One region of the Mesorhizobium sp. B2-4-18 genome, then DNA from elsewhere that is predicted to be linked to it. Evidence: predicted binding sites of a transcription regulator. Region 1 holds the regulator's gene; each other region holds the start of a gene.
The links. The regulator PhoB, encoded in region 1, activates phosphate uptake and scavenging genes when phosphate is short. The targets are predictions, from matches to a motif close to TGTCATNNANCTGTCAT.
Positions count from the first base shown of each region.

Region 2: FJ527_RS23155 (acid phosphatase) is a predicted target of PhoB. The motif match lies at 4,977-4,993, and genes of this name have one in related genera.
Region 3: FJ527_RS06280 (esterase-like activity of phytase family protein) is a predicted target of PhoB. The motif match lies at 4,388-4,404, and genes of this name have one in related genera.
Region 4: FJ527_RS24550 (DUF1045 domain-containing protein) is a predicted target of PhoB. The motif match lies at 4,688-4,704, and genes of this name have one in related genera.

Region 1 covers NZ_VFUW01000003.1:71,036-78,152, reverse strand. The annotation lists gene pstS (phosphate ABC transporter substrate-binding protein PstS) at 1-399, shown strand, start outside; gene pstC (phosphate ABC transporter permease subunit PstC) at 466-1,449, shown strand; gene pstA (phosphate ABC transporter permease PstA) at 1,453-2,304, shown strand; gene pstB (phosphate ABC transporter ATP-binding protein PstB) at 2,301-3,104, shown strand; gene phoU (phosphate signaling complex protein PhoU) at 3,130-3,837, shown strand; gene phoB (phosphate regulon transcriptional regulator PhoB) at 3,857-4,546, shown strand; gene FJ527_RS07410 (ROK family protein) at 4,549-5,784, opposite strand; gene xylF (D-xylose ABC transporter substrate-binding protein) at 6,049-7,089, shown strand.
Region 2 covers NZ_VFUW01000010.1:141,826-148,942, forward strand. The annotation lists gene FJ527_RS23130 (ABC transporter substrate-binding protein) at 1-677, opposite strand, end outside; gene FJ527_RS23135 (FAD-binding oxidoreductase) at 722-1,855, opposite strand; gene FJ527_RS23140 (XRE family transcriptional regulator) at 1,989-2,606, shown strand; gene FJ527_RS23145 (SDR family oxidoreductase) at 2,729-3,433, shown strand; gene FJ527_RS23150 (cytochrome-c peroxidase) at 3,612-4,880, opposite strand; gene FJ527_RS23155 (acid phosphatase) at 5,076-6,611, shown strand; gene FJ527_RS23160 (DUF922 domain-containing protein) at 6,659-7,117, opposite strand, start outside.
Region 3 covers NZ_VFUW01000002.1:558,382-565,498, forward strand. The annotation lists gene FJ527_RS06265 (UvrD-helicase domain-containing protein) at 1-1,975, shown strand, start outside; gene FJ527_RS06270 (hypothetical protein) at 2,007-2,321, opposite strand; gene FJ527_RS06275 (trimethylamine methyltransferase family protein) at 2,445-3,998, opposite strand; gene FJ527_RS06280 (esterase-like activity of phytase family protein) at 4,518-5,987, shown strand; partial or broken gene FJ527_RS29550 (L,D-transpeptidase) at 6,163-6,242, opposite strand; gene FJ527_RS06290 (MATE family efflux transporter) at 6,354-7,117, shown strand, end outside.
Region 4 covers NZ_VFUW01000011.1:192,542-199,658, reverse strand. The annotation lists gene iolC (5-dehydro-2-deoxygluconokinase) at 1-436, shown strand, start outside; gene iolD (3D-(3,5/4)-trihydroxycyclohexane-1,2-dione acylhydrolase (decyclizing)) at 474-2,324, shown strand; gene iolE (myo-inosose-2 dehydratase) at 2,432-3,349, shown strand; gene FJ527_RS24560 (DUF3329 domain-containing protein) at 3,390-3,602, shown strand; gene iolB (5-deoxy-glucuronate isomerase) at 3,779-4,591, shown strand; gene FJ527_RS24550 (DUF1045 domain-containing protein) at 4,744-5,451, shown strand; gene FJ527_RS24545 (alpha-D-ribose 1-methylphosphonate 5-triphosphate diphosphatase) at 5,488-6,627, shown strand; gene phnN (phosphonate metabolism protein/1,5-bisphosphokinase (PRPP-forming) PhnN) at 6,624-7,117, shown strand, end outside.

The sequences.
Region 1 (7,117 bases):
GTCGAATATGCCTATGCCAAGCAGAACAATCTCTCCTACTCCAAGATGCTGAACGCCGCCGGCAAGGTCGTCGAGCCGTCGCTCGAATCCTTCGGCGCGGCTGCTTCGAACGCCGACTTCAAGGGCGCCAAGAACTTCAACGTCATCATCACCAACGAGCCGGGCGACGCCACCTGGCCGATCGCTGCCTCGACCTGGGTGCTGATCCACAAGACCCCGGACGATGCCGCAGCCACCGGCGAAGCGCTCAAGTTCTTTGCCTGGGCCTACAAGGACGGCAAGGAAACCGCCAAGGCGCTCGACTATGTGTCGATCCCCGATAGCGTCGTCGACCTGATCAAGGCTTCGTGGAAGGCCGACATCAAGGCCGACGGCAAGCCCGTCTACGCCGGCGAGTAATATCTTTCTGGAGGAGCGCCGCCCCGCGGCGCTCCTTTTCAATCAACACAAAGAGCCGAGCTTGACATGAGCGCTGCCCACGAAGCCTTGCCAGCCATTCGAGGTTCACGCGACGCCACCGTCAGACGGTTCGCGTTGACCGATTCGATCTTCCATGGGCTGACCCGCGCCGCCGCCATTCTCGTGCTGGTGCTGCTCGGGGGCGTCGCCATCTCGCTGTTCGCCGGTTCCTGGCAGGCACTGTCGACCTTCGGCTTCTCCTTTCTGACCACCGAGAGCTGGAATCCCGTCACCGAGAAATTCGGCGCCCTGGCGCCGATCTATGGCACCATCATCACTTCGGCCATCGCCATCCTGATCGCTGTGCCGCTCGGCATCGGCATCGCCATTTTTCTTACCGAGCTTTGCCCGCGTCCGCTTCGGCGCCCGATCGGCATGGCGGTGGAACTGCTGGCCGGCATTCCTTCGATCATCTACGGCATCTGGGGCCTGTTCGTGCTGGCACCGTTCCTGCAGACGACAGTGCAACCTTTCATCATCAACGTGTTCCACGGCATTCCCGGCCTTAACAGCCTGTTTGCCGGGCCTCCTTATGGCATCGGCCTGCTGACCTCGGCGATGATCCTGGCCATCATGATCCTGCCTTTCATCACCTCGATCACCAAGGATGTGTTCGATACGGTGCCGCCGGTGCTGAAGGAGTCCGCCTACGGCATTGGCTGCACGACCTGGGAGGTAACACGCCGGGTCGTCGTCCCCTACACCCGCATCGGCATCATGGGCGGCGTCATGCTTGCGCTCGGCCGTGCACTCGGTGAAACCATGGCGGTCACCTTCGTCATCGGCAACGCCCACCGGATCAGCGCCTCGCTGTTCGCGCCGGCAACGACGATCTCGGCAACCATCGCCAACGAATTCACTGAAGCCGTCGGCGATCTCTACACCTCCTCGTTGGTGGCGCTCGGTCTGATCCTGTTCGTCATCACCTTCCTCATCCTTGCCATCGCCCGCTACATGCTGATGCGCATCGATGCCCGTACCGGAGTCTGACCGATGTCGACAGCCGCATCGCTTCACCAGAGCCGCAAGCGCAAGAACGGCGTGATGATGACGCTCTGCGTCATCGCCGCCGGCATCGGCCTTGCCTGGCTGGCGCTGATCCTCGGCGCGCTGCTCTATAAGGGCCTGTCGGGCGTTTCGCTCTCAGTGTTCACGGAAATGACCCCGCCGCCCGGTGATGCCGGTGGCCTGCTCAACGCCATCTACGGCAGCATCGTGATGACCATTATCGGCATCGTCGTCGGCACGCCGATCGGCGTGCTGGCCGGCACCTACATGGCCGAATATGGCCGCTTTTCGAAGCTCACCACCGTGGTGCGCTTTATCAACGACATCCTGCTGTCGGCGCCCTCAATCATCATCGGCCTGTTCGTCTACGAATTGATGGTACGGCCGATGGGGCATTTCTCGGCCATCGCCGGTGCCGTGGCACTGGCCATCCTGGTCATTCCCGTCGTGGTGCGTACCACCGAGGACATGCTCAACCTTGTGCCGAACGCTTTGCGCGAGGCCGGCACGGCGATTGGCGCGCCGCGCTGGGTGGTGATCCGTTCGGTGGCCTACCGCGCGGCGATGTCCGGCATCGTCACCGGCATATTGTTGGCCATTGCCCGCATTTCCGGCGAGACGGCGCCGCTACTCTTCACAGCGCTCAACAACCAGTTCTGGTCGAGCAATCTCAATGCGCCGATGGCCAGCCTGCCGGTGACCATCTTCCAGTTCGCTCTCAGCCCTTACGAGGAGTGGCAGCAACTGGCGTGGACCGGCGCACTCATAATCACATTGACGGTTCTCGCGCTCAGCATCTTTGCGCGCAGCCTGACCGGACGCAGAGAGGACAAATGAGCCAGATGTTGTCTCCAGACATGACGATTGCGACAGAGGCAGCCGCCAAGGCGAAGATCGAGGTCAAGAACCTCAATTTCTACTACGGCCAGTCGAAGGCGCTGAAGGACATCACCTTGTCGCTGCCCGAGCGCAGCGTGACGGCCTTCATCGGACCGTCGGGTTGCGGAAAGTCGACGCTGCTGCGCGTCTTCAACCGCATCTACGAGCTCTACCCCAAGCAGACCGCCGAGGGTCAGGTGCTGCTCGACGGCCAGAACGTTCTCGACCGCTCGCAGGACCTCAACCTGTTGCGCACCAAGATCGGCATGGTGTTCCAGAAGCCGACGCCGTTCCCGATGTCGATCTATGAGAATATCGCCTTCGGCGTCAGGCTCTATGAGAAGATCGGCAAGGCCGAGATGGACGGCCGTGTCGAGCAGGCGTTGAAACGCGCCGCGCTGTGGAACGAGGTCAAGGACAAGCTCAATGCCAGCGGCCTCAGCCTGTCGGGCGGCCAGCAGCAGCGGCTTTGCATCGCCCGCACCGTGGCGGTCAAGCCGGAGGTCATCCTGCTCGACGAACCGGCCTCGGCGCTCGACCCATTGTCGACCGCCAAGATCGAGGAATTGATCGACGAGTTGCAGGCCGACTACACGATCGTCATCGTCACCCACAACATGCAGCAGGCCGCGCGCGTCTCGAAGCAGACGGCTTTCATGTATCTGGGCGAGCTGGTCGAATTCGACAAGACCGAGAAGATCTTCACGTCGCCTCGCGAGAAGCGCACGCAGGACTACATCACCGGCCGCTTCGGCTGATCTCACGCATACGAGGACCAGGATCATGGCCGAACACACAGTCGCAGCCTTCGACGAGGATCTCGGACAGATCAGCAAGCTGATCAGCGACATGGGCGATCTCGCCGGCACGATGGTCGGCGGCGCCACCAAGGCGCTGCTGAATTCCGACAACGCGCTGGCACAGCGCGTCGTCTCCGACGACGCCATCATGGACGCGCGCCAGCGCGAACTCGATGATCGCGCCATCACCCTGATCGCCAAGCGCCAGCCGATGGCCGACGATCTGCGTCATGTCGTCGGCTCGATCCGCATGGCGGGCGATCTCGAACGCATCGGCGACCTTGCCAAGAACATCGCCAAGCGCGTCGGCTCGGTCGGCCTCACCGCCACGCCGCGCGACTTGTCGCATTCCATCGACTCCATGGCGCAGCTGGTGCTGATCCAGGTGCAGGGCGTCGTCGAGGAATATGCGGCCGGCGATGCCGCCGCCCTCGCCAAGCTCAGGAATGACGACGAACGCATCGACGTCAAATACACTTCGGTCTTCCGCGAACTCCTGACTTACATGATGGAGGATCCCCGCAACATCACGGCTTGCACGCATCTTTTGTTCTGCGCCAAGAATCTCGAACGCATCGGCGACCATGTGACCAACATCGCCGAGAATGCGTATTATGTGCTGACCGGCACGCAACTGCCCGCCAACCGTCCGAAGCAGGACGAGACGGCGATGTCGGTGCCGGCGGCTTGACGGCAGGGATGATCGATCGATGATCGCGCCACGCATCATGGTGGTGGAGGACGAGGAGCCGCTGGGCGTGCTCCTCCGCTACAACCTGGAGTCCGAGGGTTACCAGGTCGAGGTGGTGACACGCGGCGACGAAGCCGAGATACGCCTCCAGGAAAACGTGCCCGACCTGCTGGTGCTCGACTGGATGGTGCCGGCGGTTTCCGGCATCGAACTCTGTCGGCGCCTGCGCATGCGGCCCGAGACGGAGCGATTGCCGATCATCATGCTGACGGCGCGCGGCGAGGAGAGCGATCGCGTGCGCGGCCTCTCGACCGGCGCCGACGACTATCTGGTCAAGCCGTTCTCGACGCCGGAATTCATGGCCCGGGTCAAGGCGCTGCTGCGCCGCGCCAAACCGGAAGTGCTGTCCAGCGTGCTCAAGGTCGGCGACATCGTGCTCGACCGCGAATCGCACCGGGTCTATCGCAAGAAGAGCGAGATCCGGCTCGGACCGACCGAGTTCCGGCTACTCGAATTCATGATGCGCCATCCTGGCCGCGTGTTCTCGCGCAGCCAGTTGCTCGATAATGTCTGGGGCGAGACGATCTACATCGACGAGCGCACCGTGGATGTGCATGTCGGCCGCCTGCGCAAGGCGGTCAACAATGGCCGCATGCCCGATGTGATACGCACCATCCGTGGCGCAGGCTACGCAATTCGCGAGGATTGAGATCAGGCCACGTTCTTGCCGGATCTCACCTGCACGCCCGGCGCGAAAATCTCCTGGTCGACGAAGGTGAGCGCGCGCATGGCGCAGCCCTCGCGGATCAGCGGCAATTCGTTCGGCTCTGTATCGAAGGAAATCGACGTCGAATGCTGGCCGCCGGCGGTCTGGGCGATGGCCTCGCGCAAGGCCGGCTCGATCAGATCGAAGGCGGCGGCGCTGACGCCGACCATCGCAACCGGCGCCGGATCGATCAGCGCGAACAGGCTGCCAAGGCCATAGCCCAGCGCCTCGCCGGCCTTGCGATAGGCCTCGCGCTCCGGTCCGTCTCTTTCGCGCGCCGTAGCCGCCAATGCGCGCATGTCGGCGTCGCTGACGTCGACCGGTTTGGCGTCCTCACCCATCTTTCCTGCATTACGCCAGATGGCATAGTTGCCGGCATAGGCCTCGACGCAGCCGCGCCGCCCGCAGCGGCAGAGCGCGCCGCCCGGGCGATGGATCATGTGGCCGAACTCGCCGCCGGAGGAATGGGTGCCGGTGAACAGCTCGCCCTTCAGCACCAGGCCCATGCCGATGCCGTGCGAGAGCAGGATGGCGATGAAGTCGTCGCGGTAGCGCTCGGGGTCGCGCCAGCGCAGCGCCACAGCCATCATGTTGCAGTCGTTCTCCATGGTGGCGGGGATGCCGAATTCGGCTTCGAGTATGTCGGCGAAGGCAATGTCCGTCTGTGGCGTGATCGGCGACCACAGCATGGCGCGCGCCTCGGTGTCGGTGATGCCCTGGATCGCCAGCGCGATGCGGGCGATGCTGGCGACGTCAAGGTCGGGATCCTCGAGGCAGCGCCGGACGATGGCCACGCATTCGCCGATCAGCGCCTCGCGCGACATGGTCAGCGTGTCCAGCCGGCGCTGCTCCTCCGATATCACCTGGCCGGCGTAGTCGATGACGGCGACGGAGAGGAAATTCAGCGACAGCACCACGGTCATGACCGCCGCGGCCTCGGGGTTGAGACAAAGGCCCACCTGCGGCCGGCCGCGTTTCAGTGAGCCGGCCTCGTTCGGCTTGCCTTCGCTCAGGATACCTTCGCCGATCAGGTCGGCTGATATCGCCGATATGGTCGAGTGGCTCAGGGCGGTGGTGGCGGCGATCTCAGTGCGCGAGGGCTGGCCACCCCGGCGCACGGCTCCAATCACCATTGCGCGGTTGCGCCGGCGCAGATCGTCGTGGCGGATTCCGACCGACATGATTTCCTCCCCGTCGCCGCGGTTCTTGACGCCCCCTCGAACACCTCCGGCAACGGGTCGAATACTGGCAGAAGCGGCTAGGGCTGTCATTTATTTATTGCGGGGCTCGAAAAAAGGCTTCCGGCACCTCAAAATCCGTCAGAATCGATGTTGACAGTGTTCCGGCGATGGACGAGTGTTTTTTCGAGGCTCGAAAAAATAGGGCCTTTGTGCCGGCCTTAGGGCCAGTTTGGTCGCGCCACACGCGGGCGCAGGGAGGATATAATGAAGAGATTCACAGTCGCCATTCTGGCGGGTGTCGCCATGTCGCTGACGCTGGCGTCGGTCGCGCAGGCGAAGGGCAAGGTCATCGGCGTGTCGTGGTCCAACTTCCAGGAGGAGCGCTGGAAGACCGACGAGGCGGCCATGAAGAAGGCGATCGAGGCCGCGGGCGACAAGTACATTTCCGCCGATGCGCAGTCCAACCCCGGCAAGCAACTGACCGATGTCGAGAGCCTGATTTCGCAGGGTGCCAATTCGCTGATCATCCTGGCGCAGGACGCGTCGGCCATCGGCCCGGCGGTACAGAAGGCGCTCGACGAGGGCATCCCGGTCGTCGGCTATGACCGCCTGGTCGAGAACAAGGACGTCTTCTACCTGACCTTCGACAACAAGGAAGTCGGCCGCATGCAGGCCCGCGAAGTGTTCAAGGTGAAGCCTGAGGGCAATTACGTCTTCATCAAGGGCTCGGGCGCCGATCCGAATGCCGACTTCCTGTTCTCGGGCTCGATGGAAGTGCTGAAAGCGGCCATAGACAGCGGCAAGATCAAGAATGTCGGCGAAGCCTATACGGACGGCTGGCTGCCCGCCAACGCCCAGAAGAACATGGAACAGTTCCTCACCGCCAACGACAACAAGGTCGACGCCGTGGTCGCCGCCAATGACGGCACCGCCGGCGGCGTCGTCGCGGCGCTGACGGCGCAGGGGCTCGCCGGCACCGTGCCGGTCTCCGGCCAGGACGGCGACCACGCCGCGCTCAACCGCATCGCGCTCGGCACCCAGACCGTATCCGTGTGGAAGGACGCGCGCGAACTCGGCAAGAACGCCGCCGAGATCGCCTCGCAACTCGCCGACGGTAAGAAGATGACCGACATCGCCGGCGTGAAGGACTTCACGACGCCTGGCGGCAACACCGTAAAGTCGCTGTTCCTGACCCCGGTGGCCATCACCAAGGACAATCTCAACCTCGTCATCGACGCCGGCTGGATCAAGAAGGACGAAGTCTGCACGGGCGTTGCCGCGGGCAGCGTCGCGGCCTGCAACTGAGCTTGATCGCCTGAACAGTCGGAAGCGC
Region 2 (7,117 bases), on a different contig from region 1:
ACATAGGCCTCAAGCACGAACGGTCCGGTGCCGACCGGCATGCTGTCGATCAGCTCCGGCGTGCCGGCCGCGACCATCTTTTCGGTCTGCTCCAGCGACAGGATTGAGAGATAGTCGAGTGCCAGCCCGGCCAGGAATGTGACGTTGGGAGCCGTCAGCGTGAAGCGCACGGTGTAGTCGTCGACCTTGTCTATTCTGTCGATCAGCGTGCCCATGCCCAGCGCGTTGAAGTACTCGTAAGAGCCGCCGCCAAGCTTGTGATAGGGATTGTTGGCGTCGCGCTGGCGGTTGAAGGTGTAGAGCACGTCGTCCGCGTCGAAGTCGCGCGTGGGCGAAAAATGCTCGTTCGACTGAAACTTCACGCGGTGCCTGAGATGGAAAGTGTAGGTCTTGCCATCAGGCGAAACCTCCCAGCTTTCTGCCAGCGCCGGGCCGACCTCGGTGGTGCCCGGCTTGAACTCGACCAGCCGATTGAAGATCGTCTTGGCGGCGGCGTCCATGGTGGAATCGGCGATGCCGATCGCCGGGTTGAAGGTCTCGGGATTGGCTTCCGAGCAATAGACCAGCGTCTTGGCGTAGGCCTGTCCGCCGAGAAGGATGGATGAGGCCAGAACGGACGTGGCCAGGAGGGACGTGGCCAGAACGGACGGGGCAAGCACCGCGCGCAGAGATTTCATCGCAAACGCTCCTGATGACACATTCGGGGTTGAGGGAAGGAACTTCATGGCGTCGCCGCCGGGGAAAGGAGGCGATCGGGCGCCAGCGCCCCAGCGGTGACGCCGAGCGCGGTGACATCGTCGGGCAGCGGCTCGCCGCGCATCAGCGCCGCGCTCAGCCTGGCCAGCGTCAGCGACACCTGAAAACCGTAGCCACCCTGGCCGCCGAGCCAGAAGAAGCCGGGCAGGCGCGGGTCGAAGCCGGCGACCGGCGTGCGGTCGGGAGCGAAGGTACGCAGGCCCGCCCACGGCGTCGACGGGCGGCCGATGCGCATCGACGTCGCCTGTTCGATGCGGTCGACGGCGATGGCGACGTCGATATCCTCGGGATACGCATCGCAAGGCTCGGAGTCCGTCTCGTCGGCGAGCGAACCGATCAATCTGCCGGCATCGGGCTTGAAGTAGAACTGCTCGTGCAGGTCGACCACCAGCGGCCAGCCGGCGATGTCCAACCCGGCGGGCGGATCGAACAGGAAGGCGGTGCGCCGTTTCGGCTGGAAGCCGAGGCCCGGGAGCCCCACCATGCCGGCGACGACATCGACCCAGGCGCCGGCGGCGTTGACGACGATGTCAGCCGAGTAGACGCCGGCGCTTGTCTCAATCCCAAAAGCGCTGCCGTCGCGTGAGATGGAGCGGACCTCCTCGCCGGTGCGGATGGTGCCGCCGCTGGCTTTGAGCTTGGACGCGCAGGTCGCCAGCATCTTGTCCGTGTCGACATCCACCGCGTCCGGCTCATAGACGCCGCCGCAGGTGGCTTGCTGGGCAATGACTGGAACCAGCGCGTGGAGCTCGGCCGCCGAGAGGCGGCGCACTGATGGCACCAGCGCCTGCAAATCACGAGCCAGCTTGTCGATGGCGGCATCGTCACCGGTCCATCCGACATGCAGCGCGCCACGCCGGTGGGCGACGAAACCGCCCTCGACGATCGCCTGCCGGCTGGCTAGCGTCAGCCCGCGCACCAGGCGGTTGCCATAGGTCTCGGTGAACAGAGCGGCGGAGCGTCCGCTGGCGTGGTAGCCGAGATGCGGCTCGCGCTCGATGACGGTGACTTCGGCCGAGGCCGCCACCTCGGCGGCAAGCGAGAGGCCGGCAATGCCGCCGCCGATGACGGCGATTTTCTGGGACGATTTCGACTGCATCCGTCAGTCGTAAAAATAATTTCGTATACAGTCAATATTTAGCGTATAAGAAAATTCTTGGTATTGTTGATGACGGCGGGGAGTTCGACTACCTAGGGGGGCAAGCGGCCCGACCGCCGCCATGGAGCTGACAATGTCGGAGCAACCGAATCTCGGTGATTGTCTGCGGGCTTTGAGAAAGACGCATGGCTGGACCTTGCAGGAGGTCAGCGCGCTCACCGGGGTCGCGGTGTCGACGCTGTCCAAGGTCGAGAACGACCAGATGTCGCTGAGCTACGACAAGCTCTTGCAGATCTGCGAGGGGCTCGGCATCCATGTGACGGAACTGCTCAGCGGCGACCGCAAGCAGCCGGCAGCGCGCACCCGCCGCTCGGTCACCTCGCAGTCCAACACGCTGCGCCAGCTGACCCGAAATTATGACTACCGGTATCTCGCCACCGACCTGGTGCGCAAGCGCATGGTGCCGATCCACGCCTATGCGCGCGCCCGCACGCCGCAAGAATTCGGCCCGCTGACCAGGCATGCCGGCGAGGAATTCCTGATCGTGCTCAAGGGCGAGATCGAACTGCATACCGACCAGTACGCGCCGGTGCGGCTGAAAGCGGGCGAGAGCGTCTACATCGATTCCACCATGGGCCACGCCTATCTGTCGGTGGGTGAGGGCGACGCCGAGATGCTGTGCGTCTGCTCCGGCGACGAGCCCGACATGGAAGGCACGCTGCTGAGCGAGCTGGAGACGGTTGAAGGATAGGGCGCATCTCACCGCGCAAGTTTTCTGCAGCTCGATTCAGGCTTTCTCGTTCGAACTGCGCGGCCAAACCGGCTATAGGACCGCTGAAACCGTAGCTCCCGCCAATCTGAAAAGGAAATCCGATGAGTGTAGAAAAGACAGCCGTGATCGTGGCCGGCGGCAGCGGCATGGGGGCGGCGGCGGCCAAGCGGCTGGCGGCGGATGGTTTCAAGGTCGCCATCCTGTCCTCGTCCGGCAAGGGCGAGGCGCTGGCCAAGGAGCTTGGCGGGCTCGGCGTCACCGGCTCCAACCAGTCGAACGACGATCTGCAGCGGCTCGCCGACCTGACCCTGGAGCGCTATGGCCGCATCGACGTGCTGGTCAACAGCGGCGGCCATGGGCCGCGCGCGCCGATCCTGGAGATCACGGACGAGCAGTGGCACACCGGCATGGACGTCTACCTGATGAACGTCATCCGGCCGGTGCGCATCGTGGCGCCGCAGATGGTCAAGCAGAAGGGCGGGGCCATCATCAACATCTCGACGGCCTGGGTGGCGGAACCGAACGCGATGTTCCCGACCTCGGCCGTGTTCCGCGCCGGCCTTGCCGCCTACACCAAGATTTTCGCCAACACCTTCGCGGCCGACAATGTGCGCATGAACAATGTGCTGCCCGGCTGGATCGACAGCCTGCCCGCCACCGAAGAGCGCCGCGACAACGTGCCGATGCAGCGCTACGGCACATCAGAGGAGATCGCCGCGACGATCGCATTTTTGGCGTCGGACGGGGCAGGGTATATTACCGGGCAGAATATCCGCGTGGATGGGGGTGTGATCCGGGCGCTGTGAGGGGCGGCTGGCGGCGGTCCAATACCTCTCAGATTAGTCGAAGACCTCCCTCCCTTCGTCATCCTAGGGTCTGCGCCGCGTCGCTTCGCTCCTTGCTCCGCCCTAGGATGACGAAGGGAGGGAGGGCTTCGGCTAATCCCCACGTCAACTAGCGACCCTTACGACGTGGCTTCCCAGTTCACTGCGACCGCTTCGCCGCCTGATCCGCATCCGTCAGCGTCTGCAGAAACGCCACGATATCGTCGATCTCGGCATCGTTGAGCGCCGGCTTGTCGCCGGGTTTCTTGCCGTCGAAGGGCGGGTCTTGATTCAGGTTCGGCCAGTAAGCCTTTGGCAAATCGTCATATTTGTCGACCGTGCCGTAAGCGTTTTTCGGGTACCAGCGGCCGGGGTCGGTGTCGCGGCTGGCGTAGAAGGCCACCGCTTCGCGCAGCGTGTGGAAATATCCGTTGTGGAAGAAGCTCTTGCGCAGCGCCACGTTGCGCAGGCTCGGTGTCTTGAACAGGCCGCAATAGTCGGTGCGGCCACGGAAATCGGTGCGCAGGGGACCGCACAGGCCGAGATCGACATAGGTCGGGTCGGCGTTGGCCGGGATGGCCGGATTGCGCGGCACGGCGATGGCGATGAGGCCGAAATCGGTGAATTGCGGCGGCTCACCGTCATTGGCCGGTTCGCTGAGGTGGCAGGAGGCGCAATTGCCTTTCGCCTCGTCCTCGAACAGGGCGCGGCCATGCAGTTCCCGCGCCGATAGCGTCGCCTTGCCGGCGAGGAAGGCGTCGTAGCGGCTGGAATAGGGGTAGAAGTCGACCGCGCTCTGCTCGAACGTGCCAAGCGCCTCGGCGGCGGCGTCGAAGGCATCGTCCGGGCGGTCGAAGACATCGTTGCCGAAGGTTGCCTTGAAGTCATCGGCATAGGCTGACTTGCGCAAGGCGGCGGTGACCGCCACGGCATCCTTGTTTGCCATCTCGAACGGCGAGAGCAGGGGGATTTTCGCCTGGTCCACACCGTGATCGGCGCGGCCGTCCCAGGTCAGACCGCCGGTCGGGCCATTGTCGACGCTCTCGTCGCCCTCGTCCTCGGAATCGTGGAAATGCTCGGTGAAGGCGGGCGCGGCCTGGATGTAGCGCAGCGACGGCACCGCGCGCACGCCGGACTGGTCGAGGTTCGGGCCGCCCATTTCGACCGGTGTGGCCGAGGCCGGACCGAAGGCATGGCGTGGATCGTGGCAGGAGGAACAGGCCTGTTTTCCCGACGCCGAGAGCGCCGGGTCGAAGAACATCTTTCGCCCCAAGGCAGTCAGCGCCTCGGCGCGTGCGAAGGCTTGCCCACGCGACAGCGGACCGGGATGGACGCCGTCCGGCCCCGCCGTATTCGGGGGTGCGGCAAAGCCAAAGGTCGAGATCGCGGCACTCGCGATCACCAGGCTTTTCCATCGTCTCATCATCATGGGGCACGGTCCGCTTTGGCCCGGAAATAAGAACGCAGTGCAACGGATTGATGACCGCTCCCAGTGCTCACGAAACCGTGTTCGCCGCGGCGGCGGATGTCACAAAGGTGACAAGGCATCCACGTTAGCTGCCCATGGTTCCCGCGCCATAGCCGCATAAGCCCCATAGCCACAGTCAAGCCACGAGGTCTTTCCATGACGAGGCCCAAGTTCCTCACTTCCTTCTGTCTGGCCGGTTCGGCCTTGTTTCCCCTTGCGGCCGCCAATGCCGCACCTCCCGGCTTCGACAAGATCGACACCGTCGTCGTCATTTATGCAGAGAACCGCAGCTTCGATAATCTTTATGGTGGCTTCCCCGGCGCCAATGGACTGGCCAATGTCTCGGCCGACCAGGCGCGCCAGCTCGACCGCGACGGCAAGCCGCTGACCGAACTGCCGCCGGCCTGGGGCGGGCTGACCGGAAAGGGCGTCACGCCCGTGGTGACGGAGGCGCAGACCGCGCATCTTGCCAACGCGGCCTTCGCCATCGACGATCCCAAGGGCTTCAACGAAGGCACCAATGTCATCACCCACGATTTGTGGCACCGTTTCTACCAGGAGCAGATGCAGATCGACGGCGGCAAGAACGATAAATTCGTCGCCTGGGCCGATTCCGGCGGGCTGGTCATGGGCCATTATGACGGCTCGAGCCTGCCGATGTGGCAGGTGGCGAAGAAATATGTGCTGGCCGACAATTTCTTCCAGGGCGCCTTTGGCGGCTCCTTCCTCAACCATTTCCAGCTCGCCTGCGCCTGCGCGCCGTTCTATCCGCATGCCGACACCAGTCCGATCAAGGGCCAGATCGCGGTGGTCGAGGCCGACGGCACGACCTTGAAGGTGGCCGACAATTCGCCGCCGTCGGCGCTGGGCGGTGTGCCGAAATTCGTCAATGACGGCGCCATCACGCCCGATTTTTACGCCGTCAACACCATGCAGCCGCCTTACGAGCCGAGCGCCAACAAGCCTGCCGAGGGCGGTGACAAGGCGCTGGCCGATCCGGCCGCGCCCACCACGCTGCCGCCGCAGCACGACATCACCATCGGCGATCTCCTGTCGCTGAAGGGGGTCGACTGGGCCTGGTACGCCGGCGCCTGGCAGGCGACCCTCGACGGCAAGAACGCCACGCCGGTGCCGAACTTCCAGTTCCACCACCAGCCGTTCAACTATTTCGCCGCCTACGCGCCCGGCACCGCCGCGCGCACCGAGCATCTCAGGGATGGCGGCCTGGATGGCGCCGAGTTCATCAAGGCGATCGACGACGGCAAGCTGCCGCAGGTCGCCTTCTACAAGCCGCAGGGCAATCTCAACGAGCACTCAGGCTATGCCGACGTGACATCGGGCGACCGGCATCTGGCCGACCTCGTCGCGCATCTGGAGAAGAGCCCGCAATGGAGCCACATGCTGGTCGTCATCACCTATGACGAGAATGGCGGCTTCTGGGATCACGTCGCGCCGCCCAAGGCCGACCGCTGGGGCCCGGGCAACCGCATCCCGGCCTTCATCGTCTCGCCCTATGCCAGGATGGGCACGGTCGACCACACGCAATACGATACGACGTCGATCCTGCGCTTCATCACCGCGCGCTACGATCTGCCGGTGCTGACGGGCATCGTCGCCCGCGACAAGGCGCTGGCCGCCAATGGCGAGCCGCCGATGGGGGATTTGTCAGCCGCGCTTAATCTCAGCCGCTAGGGCGGAGCGAACCGCGAATATGCCACCGCGCCGCGAGGCGCGGTGGCTCAGCCGCCATTGACCAGGGCAAGAATGAGCTTTTGCAGATTGCCGCCCTGGCCGAGTTCGATGCGGTCGAAATCGCGGCTTGCCTGCCGCTGCGCCTGCGAAAGGGCGGACAGGCGTTTGGTCATCTCGACCCGGATCTTGCTGCATTTGGGATCGTCGGGAACGGTGAGGCCGACCGTCGCCGCCTCGATCTTGCGCGCCATGTCGACAATGGTCGCGCCATGCACCTTTTCGTGGGCGCTGACGCCTGCGAGGAAAACCTCCCAGTTCTTCTGGATGGCGGACGGCAGCGGCGAGGAGGGGCTGGGCAAGGTGTAGGTGATGATGAGCTTTGGCTTGGCCGAGACCAGCACGCAGGCTCCGGCACGCGGCTGATAATCCCTGGTCCAGGTCAGCTTGAAATTGGTGTGAGCAATGGCGCGGGTAATGCCGACATTCGGCCCGTTCTCGCCAATCGA
Region 3 (7,117 bases), on a different contig from region 1:
CGCCCAATACATGTGGCTGCGGCTTCTGGCGCAGAGGCCGAGCGGACCACAACCAGCGCGAAGTGGTTCTCCGGGTGGGCGCGTTCCAAGTTTTTCCGGTGTTTCGGATAGAACGGAAGCGGCTAGCTATAGACCCGCAACTCCAGAGGACGAATCAACAGTTTCGGCCGAAGGCCGCAAGCCCGACCGGGCGTCCGAGCCGTTGCGAGGCCCCCGCGGAGGGCCCGCGCCGGCAGGCGCGGAACAGCCCGTGAGCGAAAACAAAGTCAATATCTGCTGCGTCGGCGATGACGACCAGTCGATCTATGGCTGGCGCGGCGCCGAGGTCGACAACATCCTGCGCTTCGACAAGGATTTTCCGGGCGCAACCATCATCCGGCTGGAGCGCAACTACCGCTCGACCGCGCACATACTGGGCGCCGCCTCCCATCTCATCGCCTACAATGAGGGCCGTTTCGGCAAAACGCTGTTCACCGACCGCAACGATCCGGAGGACGGCAAGGTCAACGTCCACGCCGCCTGGGATTCGGAGGAGGAGGCCCGCGCCATCGGCGAGACCATCGAGGCCTACCAGCGCCAGAAGCATAATTTGAACGACATGGCGATCCTGGTCCGCGCGTCCTTCCAGATGCGCGCCTTCGAGGACCGCTTCATCACGCTCGGCCTTAACTATCGCGTCATCGGCGGTCCGCGTTTTTACGAGCGCATGGAAATCCGCGACGCGCTGGCCTTCTTCCGCGTCGTCGCCAACAGCACCGACGACCTCGCCTTCGAGCGCATCGTCAATGTGCCCAAGCGCGGCTTGGGCGAAGCGACCATCCGCCAGATCCACGACACCGCGCGCGCCTTGCGCATCCCGATGCTGGAGGCGGCGGGTACACTGGCGGAAAGCGACGAGCTGAAGCCGAAACCGCGCGCCGCGCTGCGCGAGGTCGCGGCCAATTTCGAACGCTGGCAAAAGGCGCTGGAAACCACGCCGCACACCGAACTCGCCGAGACCATTCTCGAGGAGAGCGGCTACACCGACATGTGGAAGAACGACCGCTCGGCGGAAGCCCCCGGGCGGCTTGAGAACCTGAAGGAACTGATCCGTTCGATGGAGGAGTACGAATCACTGCGCTCCTTCCTCGAACATGTCGCGCTGGTCATGGATGCCGAGCAGAATGCCGGGCTCGATGCCGTCTCCATCATGACGCTGCATTCGGCCAAGGGCCTCGAATTCGAGACCGTCTTCCTGCCCGGTTGGGAGGAAGGCCTCTTTCCCCATCAGCGCGCGCTCGACGAAGGCGGCCGCTCGGGGCTCGAGGAAGAGCGGCGTCTCGCCTATGTCGGGCTGACGCGGGCCAAGAAGAACCTGCATATCTGGTTCGTCTCCAACCGCCTCATCCACGGGCTCTGGCAATCGACCATCCCGTCGCGCTTCCTCGAGGAACTGCCGGAAGCCCATGTCGAGGTCGCCGAAGCCGGCAACTCCTATGGCGGCTACGGCAATCCCTATGGCGGCGGCTCGTTCGCATCCGGCCGTGGCGGCGGCCAGGGGGCGGGAAGACAGAACCCCTATGGCGCCTCGCGCTTCGACAATATCGGCGGCAATTCGGGCGGCGGGGAAAAATCCGGCGCCTTCTCCAACACCTATTCGACGCCGGGCTGGCAGCGTGCGCAGGCCAACCGCACCGAGGCGACCGACCGCAACTGGGGCACGCGCTCGGGCCATCAGGTCGAACGCATCGGCTATGGTGAAACAGACTCTGGCTACGGCGCCGGCCGTACCAGCGTCAAGGGCCGCACCATCGATGGCGAGCTGGTCGCCAAATCCGTCTCCGACACGCCGTCCGCCTTCAGCGTCGGCGACCGCGTCTTCCACCAGAAATTCGGCAACGGCAACATTTCAGCCATCGAGGGCAACAAGCTGACCATCGACTTCGACAAGGCCGGCCAGAAGCGCGTGCTGGACGGGTTTGTGCTGCCAGTGTGAGGCTGCCAGCCTCGAAGGCTGACGTCCCGCCTCAATCCACCTTCTTCTCGCCCCGCTCCCCGGCCTTCACGATATCGCCCGTCGTAAACAGGATTTCCTTCAGTTCCACGCGCCAGTCCGTCTTCTGGCGCAGCAGGAATTCGAGGTCCATGCCGAAATGCTTGAACTCCTCGCTCTGCGCGTTCTTCATGATCGCCTTGGCCTGCGGGTTCTTCTCGACCGACATGCGCTGTTCGTACCAGCTGATCGCTTCCGCCTCCTCGATCAGCGAGGTGATCATGCGGGCAAAGGTCCGCACTTCCTGCGACAATTCTTCCGGCGGTTCGTGGTACTGGTCGAAACCCATGTCGTCCTCCCTCAACGGCTCACGGATGGAGCCAGGCATTGGCCCGCATCCATGAATGCGCGGGACGCGCCGCGGGTTCCGGGATCACGGCCACAATTCGGGATGATGGATCCGCGAACTATCTCACGACACTGGCGCAGCGCCGCCCTCTTCCGTGCGCCGCGCGATGAACGCGTCGAGCACGCCTGACGTGGCGGCCGCCGCGGCCGGCGGCTCAAAATCGGCAAGGGTGCGCTTCCAGATGCCGGTGGCGCGTTCGGTGGCGGTCTTCGAGCCGCTTTGCGTCCAGTTGCCGAAATTCGACCAGTCGGCCACCAGCGGCTCGTAGAAGGCGGTGCGGTAGCGCGCCATGGTGTGGCCGGCCGAGAAGAAGTGGCCGCCCGGCTGCACTTCGGCGATCGCCTCGAAGCCTATTGCGTCGTCGTCGCCGGGGGTCGCCGCACAAAGTTCCGCGAGCGTCTGCAGCGCCTCGATGTCGGTGACCAGCTTTTCCAGGGAAACGCTCAAGCCCCCTTCCAGCCAGCCGGCCGCGTGGATGCAGACGGTGGCGCCCGACAGCACCGAGCCCCATAGCGCGAACTGCGTCTCGTGCGCGGCCTGCGCGTCCGAAATGTTGGCCGCGCTGCCGCCGCCCGAGCGCCAGGGCAGACCGGTGAAGCGCGCCAATTGGCCTGCGCCCAGCGTGGCTTTGACGTGCTCCGGCGTGCCGAAGGCCGGTGCGCCCGATTTCATGTCGACATTGGAGGAGAAGGAACCGTAGACCACCGGCGCGCCCGGCCGCACGATCTGCGCCAGCGTCAGCCCGGCCAGCGCTTCGGCATGCTGCAAGGTCAGCGCGCCGGCCACGGTGATCGGCGCCATCGCACCGGCCAGGCAGAACGGCGTGATGATCAGGACCTGGCCCGCCTTGGCGAAATCGATGATGCCTTGCGCCATCGGAATGTCGAGCTGGCGCGGCGAGTTGGTGTTGATGACGGTGTAGCAATGCGCGCCCGAGCGGAACTCGTCCTCGGACAGCCCGCGCGCCAGCCTGATCATCTCGAAACTGTCATCGACCTGCGGCGTGCCGCGCGCGAACACGAACGGAAATTTGTCCGACAGGGTCAGCTGCGCCCGGTTGACGGCATAGTGGCGGAAACGATTGTCGATGTCCTGCGGTTCGATGCATGGCCCCAGCATGTGCAAGACGTCGAAATGCTGCACCAGCTTGATCAACTCCTCGAAGGCGACCAGCGTTCCGGGCCGCCGGCCGCGCTCGAGATCAGTGACGTTGGGCGCGCCGGAGCCCGCCAGGAACGTCATCGAGCCCAGTTCAAGCGACAGGTCGCGATTGCGCGCTCCGGCATAAGCGTGGATCGATCGCGGCGCCGAGGCTAAGGCTGCCGCCACCATGTCGCGGCCGATGCGCACCATGTCGGTGTCGGGGTCGACCAGGGCGCCGGCGCGGGCGAGCATCTCGCGCGCCTCGGGCAACAGCACCTTGATGCCCAATTCTTCCAGCACGCGCAGCGCCGTGTCGTGGATCGACGCCACCTGGTCGTCGGAAAAGATCGGCTGCGGCAGGAATGGATTCTTCAGCGACCGGTAATTGGGCTTGCGGCTCGATTCGCTGCCTGCCTCGCCCATGCGTCCGCGCCGGCGTTCGCGCCTGGTATCCCGTGCAGCGTCATCGACCATCAGAAACTCCTCCTCATTGCCGCATCGCCCTGCCCTGGGGACCGTAGGGCCGAGGCCGCGATGACCCGCGCCGTCCGTGCGACGCCGACAATGTGCACGCAAAGCGCCATCCCCTCCCCGGCGAAACCGTCGTCCACCAACGCCAGCGCGACGCTCTTGCCGATCGTGGTAGCCAAATCCGCCCGAGGCGCCGACAAAGCCACCCCCGATAACCACTGCGCGATAGTGCGGCTTCAAGGCTTCCGCTCGCGGTCAGTTCGAAGCCGGCATCATATCCGTACTAGACATAAGTGTCTATTACGCCAAACACGCTCTATGGGCGGTCACTAATTCCCGCTCTCCTGGTTTTTATCTGCACATGGAGAGACCGGCGGACCCGTATGGCGCACTGTCACGCAAGCATCATGTTGACGCCTTAGATCGCTTTCGGGGAGGCACGCGCGGCATCATCGATGCGGCACCTCTTTTTCATTTTTCCTTCGGCCGCTCCGGCGTGCTTCGTCATAAAGAGGATTGTCCATGAAACACCTGTACCGAACCGCCTCGCTCGGCGTCGCGCTGGCCTTGTTCACCGCCCTCACCCCGGCGCTTGCCGATGGCGTGGCTTACATCAACAAGGGCCTTGTCGGCGTCGGCCGCATCCCGGCCGACCAGCGCGACAAGTTCGGCGAGACCTTCGGCTCGGGCTCGGGCATGGCGATCGACATTTCGGGCTGGACGCATGATGCCGGCACCTACAAGGGATCGCTCTGGCTACTGCCCGACCGTGGCTACAATGTCGCCGGCACCACCGACTACCGGCCGCGCCTCAACACCATCGCCATCGAGTTCACGCCTGTCGCGCCGGGCGCTGCTCCCGCCGCCGGCCAGGAACAGACGGGCGTCAAGGCGACGCTTGCCGACACCATGCTTCTCACAGACGACAAGGGCGCCGATGCCACCGGCCTCGATCCGCTGTCGGACGTACGCGCCGCGGCCGGCGACATGCCCATGCTGCCCGTCGCCACCAATGGCAAGCTCGCGCTCGACAATGAAGCCATCGTGCGGCTGCCGGACGGCTCGATGTTCATCTCCGACGAGTACGGCCCCAACATCTACAGGTTCTCCGCGCAAGGCCGCCTGATGTCGGCGACCCAGCCGCCTGCGGCTCTCGTGCCGATGCGCAAGGGAGCGCCGAACTTCTCCTCCGACAATCCCGGCCCGGGCGCCGCCGACCCTGATCCGAAGGATCCCGAAACCGGGCGCCAGAACAACCAGGGCCTCGAAGGCATGGCGATGACGCCGGACGGCAAGTTCCTGATCGCCGTGCTGCAGTCGGCGCCGAGGCAGGATGGCGGCGATTCACCCTCGACACGGCAGAACACGCGGGCGCTGGTCTACGATGCTTCCGACCTCGCCCATCTGAAGCTCGCGCATGAATATGTCGTGCCGCTGCCGGTGTTCAAGGATGCCAAGGGCAAGACTAAAATCGCCGCGCAGAGCGAGATCGTGGCGCTTTCGGCCACGTCCTTCCTGATGCTGGCGCGCGACAGCGGCAACGGCCAGGGCTTAAAGAAGGGTGACGCTTCGCTCTACCGCCAGATCAACATCGTCGACGTCTCCGGCGCGACCGACATCGCGGGCGGCGCGTTCGACGCGGCCGACAAGCCGGTCGCGCCCAAGGGCGTGCTTGATCCCTCGGTGACGCCGGCCAAGCTGACACCGTTCATCGACATTAACGACGCCACCGCGCTTGGCCACTTCGGCCTGCATAATGGCGGCGCGAAGGACCACAACGAGCTTTCGGAGAAATGGGAGGCCATGTCATTGGCCAGCGTCCTCGACCCGAAGCTGCCCGACGACTATTTCCTGTTCGTCGGCAACGACAATGACTTCCTCGCCCAGGGCGGCTTCCAGGTCGGCGCGCCTTACAAGGCCGATGACGGCGCCGATGTCGACACCATGTTCCTGGTCTATCAGGTCACGCTGCCGGGTTTCGGCAAGAAGTAACGATCACTGCTCAAGCGGGCGCGCCTGGCGCGTCCGCTTGAGCAGGTCGTGAAGGCCTACTTCAGGAATTCCGCGTCCTTCGGCACGCCGGCATCGATCGGCTCGGCCGTCCTGCTCGACACGGCCATGATCTTGCCGGCTGCCGACAGGTTGGGCCGCACGAACACATGAGCGGGAGGTCGATGATGTCCTGGTTCATAAGCGCACGCAGCCGGACGACGCGTTCTTGCCGACCGAATTCCATTCCGGCGAGCCCGGCCGATCGAACGGTCACTGCTCCTCGGCGCAGGGTGCATCTCGGTCCGGCCTGCGATATCGTCGCGGGCCAGAGTCACATTTGCCAGGTTGGCTGCCATGGACGAAAAAATGCCCGCACGCCGGCGTACCGGCGACCTGACCAGCGGCCCGATCCCGCGCACGCTGCTGCTCTTCGCCTTGCCGGTGCTCGGCTCCAACGTGCTGCAATCGCTGAACGGCTCGGTCAACGCCGTCTGGGTGGGCCGCTTCCTCGGCGAGTCGGCGCTGACCGCGACGTCCAACGCCAACCTCGTCCTGTTCCTGATCCTCGGCACGGTGTTCGGCATCGGCATGGCGGCCACCATCTTGGTGGCGCAGTCGGTCGGCGCCCGCGACCTGCCCGAGGCGCGCCGCATCGTCGGCACCAGCGCCACCTTCTTCTTCCTCGTTTCAGTGGTGTTCGCGGTCTGCGGCTGGATCTGGGTCGACGCCATCCTGGGCGCGCTCGGCACGCCGGCAGACGCCTTGCCGCTTGCACGCTCCTACCTGCGCATCATCTTCGTCGCCGTGCCGATGATGAACCTTCTGTCCTTCGTCATGACCGTGCTGCGCGGTGCGGGCGATTCACGCACCCCCTTCATCTTCATGGCGCTGGCGGTCGTGCTCGACATCGTGCTCAATCCCCTGCTCATCCGCGGCATCGGCCCGTTTCCTGAACTCGGCATCGCCGGTTCCGCCACCTCGACGCTGATCGGCCAGACCGTGAGCGTCGTCGCCATCCTCGTCGTGCTCTACGCGCGCAAGCATCCGTTGCGGCTGGCCGGCGCCAATCTCGTCCTGCTGCGCCCGGATCCGGCGCTGCTGCGCATCGTCGTCTTCAAGGGCGTGCCGAT
Region 4 (7,117 bases), on a different contig from region 1:
CAAAGTTGGCCGCGAACTTCTCATCGAGATCATCGCCGGCAAGCACGGCAAGCTCGACGACACGACGATCCCGCGCGCGCTGGAGGAACTCTATGCGCTCGGCATCAAGCCGGACTGGTGGAAGCTCGAACCGCAGGCGTCGAGCGGCGCCTGGGCCAGGATCGAGGCGGTGATCCTGAAGCACGATCCCTGGTGCCGGGGCATCGTGCTGCTTGGCCTGGAGGCGCCGCAGGACGAACTGGAGGCCGCTTTCGCCGCTACGGCCAACGCGCCCATCGTCAAGGGCTTTGCCGTCGGGCGCACCATCTTCGTCCACGCAGCCGAACAATGGCTGGCCGGCAGGATGTCGGACGACGAGGCTGTCGCCGACATGGCGTCGCGCTTCGAACAGTTGACCGAAGCGTGGCTTGTCGCGCGCGGCCGCAAGGCGGCATAACAAGGCGCAACGGCGTAGGACTGCGGAGGAAAACACCATGAGCAAGACAATCCGCCTGACGATGGCGCAAGCGCTGACCCGCTTCCTGTCCCGCCAGATGACCGAGGTCGACGGGAAAAAAACGCCGATCTTCGGCGGCGTCTGGGCGATCTTCGGCCACGGCAATGTCGCCGGCATCGGCGAGGCGCTCTACCAGGTGCGCGACGAATTGCCGACCTTCCGCGCCCACAACGAGCAGGCGATGGCGCATGCGGCGATCGCCTATGGCAAGGCCAATTTCCGCCGCCGCTTCATGGCCGCGACCTCTTCGATCGGTCCCGGCGCGCTGAACATGGTGACGGCGGCGGCCCTTGCCCACGTAAACAGGTTGCCCGTCCTGTTTTTGCCGGGCGACGTCTTTGCCAACCGCATTCCCGATCCCGTGCTGCAGCAGGCCGAGGATTTTTCCGACGGCACGGCGACGGTCAACGACTGCTTCCGCCCGGTGTCGCGCTATTTCGACCGCATCACCCGGCCGGAGCAGATCATCCCGGCGCTGAGCCGCGCCATGCAGGTGCTGACCGATCCGGCCGAATGTGGACCGGTGACTTTGTCGCTTTGCCAGGACGTGCAGGCCGAGGCCTATGACTATCCCGAGAGTTTCTTTGCCGAGCGGATCTGGCGCCAGCGCCGGCCGCGTCCGGACCGTGACGAACTGGCGGCGGCCGTGGCGGCGCTCAAGGGAGCCAGGAAGCCGCTGATCATCGCCGGCGGCGGCGTGCTCTACTCCCAGGCGTCCGACGAACTGGCCAAGTTCGCCCAAGCCGCCGGCATTCCGGTCTGCGAAACGCAAGGCGGCAAGTCCTCGCTGCCGGACGATCACCAGCTCAACATGGCAGCGGTCGGTGTTACCGGCACCTCTTCCGCCAACCGGCTGGCGGAAGAGGCCGACGTCGTGCTGGCCATCGGCACGCGGCTGCAGGATTTCACCACCGGCTCGTGGGCGCTGTTCAAGAATTCCGGCAAGACCATCATCGGGCTCAACGTGCAGCCCTTCGATGCCGGCAAGCACCGGGCGCTGCCGCTGGTCGCGGATGCCTGGGAAGGGCTGGCCGAGTTGGCAACCGCTCTGCAAGGCTGGAAGGCGCCCGCCGCCTGGACCGACAATGCGGCCGCCGGCAAGAAGGCCTGGCAGGCCGACGCGGCCAAGGTGACGGCCTCGACCAACGCTGCTTTCCCCTCGGATGCGCAGGTGATCGGCGCCGTGCAGCGCGCCATGGGCTCAGGCGTGACGCTGCTGCATGCGGCAGGCGGCCTTCCCGGCGAACTGCACAAGCTCTGGCAGGCCGGCGCGCCCGGCTCCTACCACGCCGAATATGGCTTCTCGACCATGGGTTACGAGATCGCCGGCGGGCTCGGCACCAAGATGGCCAAGCCCGACGAGGAGGTCGTCGTTATGATCGGCGACGGCTCCTACTTGATGCTCAACTCCGAGATCGCCACCTCGGTGATGCTCGGCCTGAAGCTGACCGTGGTGCTGCTCGACAATAGGGGTTTTGGCTGCATCAACCGGCTGCAGATGGCGACCGGCGGCGCCAACTTCAACAATCTCTTGCAGGACTCGCGCCATGAAATCCTGCCTGACATCGACTTTGCCGCGCATGCGGCGAGCATGGGTGCGATATCAGAGAAAGTGCCGTCGGTTGCCGAGCTGGAAAACGCGCTGCAAAAAGCCAAGAAGAACGACCGCACCACCGTGCTGGTCATCGACACCGATCCGCTGGTTTCGACCGATGCCGGTGGCCATTGGTGGGACGTGGCGGTGCCCGAGGTTTCGGCGCGGCTTCAGGTGAACGCCGCGCGCAAGGCCTATGACGAGAAGCGGCGGATGCAGAGCGTCGGCGATTGACGCCAGCTCCCTTCTCCCCGTCACGATACGGGGAGAAGGTGCCGGCAGGCGGATGAGGGGCGGCGCCAGCGCCAAAAAAATTGAACTGTCTAATCCGGAGTGACGACTTGAAAGCCAAATTGGGCATGTCCCCCATCGCGTGGTGGAACGACGATCTTGCCGAACTGAGCGATGACGTGTCGCTGGAGGAATGTCTGCGCCAGTCGCGCTCTGCCGGCTTCACCGGCATGGAGATGGGCCGGCGCTTTCCCAACGACCCCGCCATCATGCTGCCGATCCTGAAGGCCGCCGACGTGACGCTGTGCGGCGGCTGGTTCTCGGGCACGCTGGTCGATGAGGAGATGGCTGCCAACAAGGACCGCATCCAGCCGATGATCGACCTGTTCAAGGCAGTCGACGCGCCCTGCATCGTCTATGGCGAGGTCGGCCGCTCGATCCAGGGCGACCGTTCCAAGCCGCTCGCCACCAAGCCGAAGTTCACTGGCGACGAGATGAAGGCCTACGCGCGGCGCCTGACCGAATTCGGCGAATGGTGCGCCGAGCAAGGCATGCCGCTGTCCTATCACCATCACATGGCGGCTGTGGTCGAGACCGAGCCGGAGCTCGATGCCTTCATGCGCCATTCCGGCGAAGGCATCCCACTGCTGCTCGATGCCGGACACCTCGCCTTTGCCGGCGGCGACGTGCTGCGCGCCATCGACAACCACCACAAGCGCATCAGCCACGTCCATGTGAAGGACGTGCGCATGGGCGTGATCGAGAAGCTCGACCGTACGAAGCAGTCCTTCCTCGATGCCGTGGCGCTCGGCGCCTTCACCGTGCCGGGCGACGGTTCGCTCGATTTCGGCGCCATCGTGCAGCGCTTCGCCGACCACGGCTATGAAGGCTGGTTCGTGGTCGAGGCCGAGCAGGACCCGAAGAAGAACCCGCCGCTGAAGATGGCGCAGGTTGGCCACAAGGAGCTGATGCGGGTGATGACATCAGCCGGTTACACGGTGGAGACGCAAGGGTTTCCGAATGCCTGATCGGGTTCTCGCCAGGCCGGGCTTGCTGTAGGCTGGCCAGATGAAAGATTCCGAGCACCCCTTCTTCCGGCCATTGTGGCGGCGTGTCGCCGTCGTCGCGGTCTGCCTCATCTGGTCGGTCATCGAGTTCGCCACCGGCACGCCGTTCTGGGGCGTCATCGCGCTCGGCTTTGCCGGCTACGGCGCCTGGCAATTTTTTTATCTTTATAAGCCGGCCGACGAGACGAAGCCTCCGGCCGATCCGAAGGAATAGGCGGTCCATGGCGCGAGCAGTTTTGTGGATTGGATACTGCGAGCGTAACGGATCGCACACGTCGGCGATTGGCCGAAACGCCCCTCGCTTCGTCATCCTAGGGTCTTCGCGACGGAGCTTCGCTCCTGCTCCGCCCCAGGATGACGAAGTTGGAAGGCTAGGATAGGAGAGACAAAATGTCGAAACTGCTCGTCAAGGCCGACAAGGGCCATGGCCGCGTCGCCCATGTGACGCCGAAAAGCGCCGGCTGGACCTATGTCGGTTTCGACCTGCATCGGCTGAAGCCGGGCGAAAGCGCCTCGGGAAAGACGGACGACCGCGAAGTCTGCCTGGTGTTCGTGACCGGCAAGGGTACCGCGAAAGCCGGCGGCAAGGATCTCGGCCTGCTCGGCGAGCGCATGTCGCCCTTCGATGGCAAGCCGTGGTCGGTCTACGTGCCGCAGGGATCGGACTGGTCGGTAACGGCCGATACCGAGCTGGAACTTGGCGTCTGCTCGGCGCCTGGTCTTGGCGGTGGCCTGCCGGTCCGGGTGATCGGACCGGACGATCTCGGCCAGGAGGTGCGCGGCAAGGGCACCAATACGCGCTACGTCACCAACATCCTGCCGGAAGGCCAGCCGGCCGACTCGTTGCTGGTCGTCGAGGTCATCACGCCCGGCGGTCACACGTCGAGCTACCCGCCGCACAAGCATGACCAGGACAATCTGCCTGCCGAATCCTATCTGGAGGAAACCTATTACCATCGCCTCAACCCGCCGCAGGGCTTTGCCTTCCAGCGCGTCTACACCGATGCCGACAAAAGCGGACATCGTGCGCTGGACGAAGCCATGGCGATCGAGGACGGCGATGTGGTGCTGGTGCCCAAGGGCTATCACCCCTGTGCCGCCTGCCACGGCTATGACCTCTATTATCTCAATGTGATGGCCGGACCGAAGCGGACCTGGAAATTCCACAATGCGCCCGAGCACGAGTGGTTGATGAAGGCCTGACCGTCTCGCGTTTCCGGCCGAACTTATTGGTCCAGCTGGGAAAAATCGTCGGCTAAGGACCCTAGGGGTCGATTTGCCTTCTAAAACCCGTCAAAGCTTCGTCAATCCGTCATGGAAATCACCTATGGCAACGGTTCTGACGAGGACTTCCCATGCGTTATGCCATTTATTTCACCCCCCGGCAGGACGAGCCGCTGGCGCGCATCGCCGCCGACTGGCTGGGCCGCGATCCGTTCGGTGCCGCGACCAGGCCGGTTGAGGCCGTTGCCGATCTGTCGGCGGCGGAAGTGGCCTTCCACACCGCCTCGGCACGCCGCTACGGCTTTCACGCGACGCTGAAGGCGCCCTTCCACCTGGCTGCCACGGAGACCGAGACCTCGCTGCGCGCGGCGCTGGATCATTTTGCCGAGGTTACGCCTGTCGTCACGATCCCGCGCCTTATCGTCAGCCAGATCGACAGCTTCTTCGCGCTGGTGCCGGAAGGGCCGCTGCCGCCGCTCAACCGCTTCGCCGACAATGTGGTACGCGATTTCGACCGGTTTCGCGCACCGCTGTCAGAGGCCGAGATCGAGCGGCGCAGCCCGGATTCGCTGAAGCCGGCCGAGTTTCGCAATCTCTGCCAATGGGGCTATCCCTATGTCTTCGAGACCTTCCGCTTCCACATGACCCTGTCCGGCCGGGCCGGCCCACAGGAAAGCCCTCGCCTGCGCGCCGCGATCGACAGCCTGTTCGCCGATGTGTTGCGCCAGCCCGTGCTCGTGGACGCGCTGACATTGTTCGTCGAACCCGAGCCGGGGGCGCCATTCATGGTGCTTTCCCAGCACGCGCTCGGACGCCGCCCGGCCCGGAAAACCGCCTGAACGAAACCCGACTGCAAGAACCAAGGACTACCCGCAATGACCGCCGAAACTGTTCTTTCCAACGCCCGCATCGTTCTTGCCGACGAGATCGTCGAAGGCTCACTGGTGCTGCGCGATGGCTTGATCGCCGGCATCGATGCCGGTGCTGCCCGGACCGGCGAGGACATGGGCGGCGACTTTATCATTCCAGGGCTGGTCGAACTCCACACCGACCATCTCGAGGGCCATTATGCGCCGCGGCCGAAAGTGCGCTGGAACCCGATCGCCGCGGTGCTCGCCCATGACGCGCAGGTGGCGACCGCCGGCATCACGACCGTGCTAGATGCCTTGCGCGTCGGCATGGACGAGGACGCCGACCTGACATTGGACGACATCCGCAAGCTGGCCGATGCGATCGAGGACAGCGTCGCGCGGGATCGTCTGCGGGCCGATCACTTCCTGCATCTTCGCTGCGAGGTTTCAGCGCCGGATTGCCTCAACGCATTCGCCAATTTCGACGGTGACGAACGGGTCAAGCTGGCGTCGCTGATGGACCACGCGCCGGGCCAGCGCCAGTTCGTCAACCTTGAAACCTATGCCTACTACTACCAGCGCAAGCTGAAACTCTCGGATCGCGATTTCCAGAAATTCTGCGAGAAGCGGATGGACGAATCGGCACGCAACTCCGGGCCGAACCGCGTCTTCATCGCCGCCGCCTGCCAGGAGCGCGGCATCGTGCTCGCCAGCCATGACGATGCGACGTCCGCTCATGTCGACGAGGCCATCGAGCAGGGCGTGCGGGTCGCCGAGTTCCCGACCACCGAGGAAGCGGCGCGGGCCTCGAAGGCCGCCGGGCTCGGCGTGCTGATGGGCGCGCCGAATGTCATGCGCGGCGCCTCGCATTCGGGCAATGTCTCGGCACGCACCTTGGCCAGCGATGGCCTGCTCGACATCCTGTCGTCCGACTACATTCCCTTCAGCCTGATCCAGTCGGCCTTCTTCCTGGGCGACATGGTGGAAGGCATTTCGCTGCCGCAGGCCGTCGCCATGGTTTCCAAAAACCCGGCGCAGGCAGTCGGCCTCGACGACCGCGGCGTCATCGAGCAGGGTCGTCGCGCCGATCTGGTGCGCGTGCGCGTCGACGATCATGTTCCGGTCGTGCGCACCGTCTGGCGGCAGGGGCGCCGGGTGGCATGATGGTGTCGGCCTCGATCGAGCGCGAACTGTCCGCCGAAACCTTTCCGATCCGTCACGGCGTCTTTGTCGCTGTCGTGGGCCCCAGCGGTGCCGGCAAGGACACGGTGATCGGCTATGCCAAGGCGCTGTTTGCCGACGAGACGCAGCTGGAGTTCGTGCGCCGCGTCATCACCAGGCCGAGCGATGCGGCGAGCGAAGACCACGATACGCTGGCCGACGCCGCCTTCGCCGAGGCCGATGCCGACGGCGCTTTCGCCATCTCCTGGGAAGCGCATGGCCTGCGCTATGGCCTGCCTGCCGATGTCGACTGGTCTGTTTCCAATGGACATGTCGCCGTCGCCAACGTGTCGCGCGCGATCATCCCCACCTTGCGCGAGCGCTATGCCAATCTGGCGATCGTCGAGATCACCGCTTCGCCCGAGGTGCTGGCCGAGCGGCTGGCGATGCGCGGCCGCGAGTCGCGCGGCGAGGTGCTGGCGCGGCTGGCGCG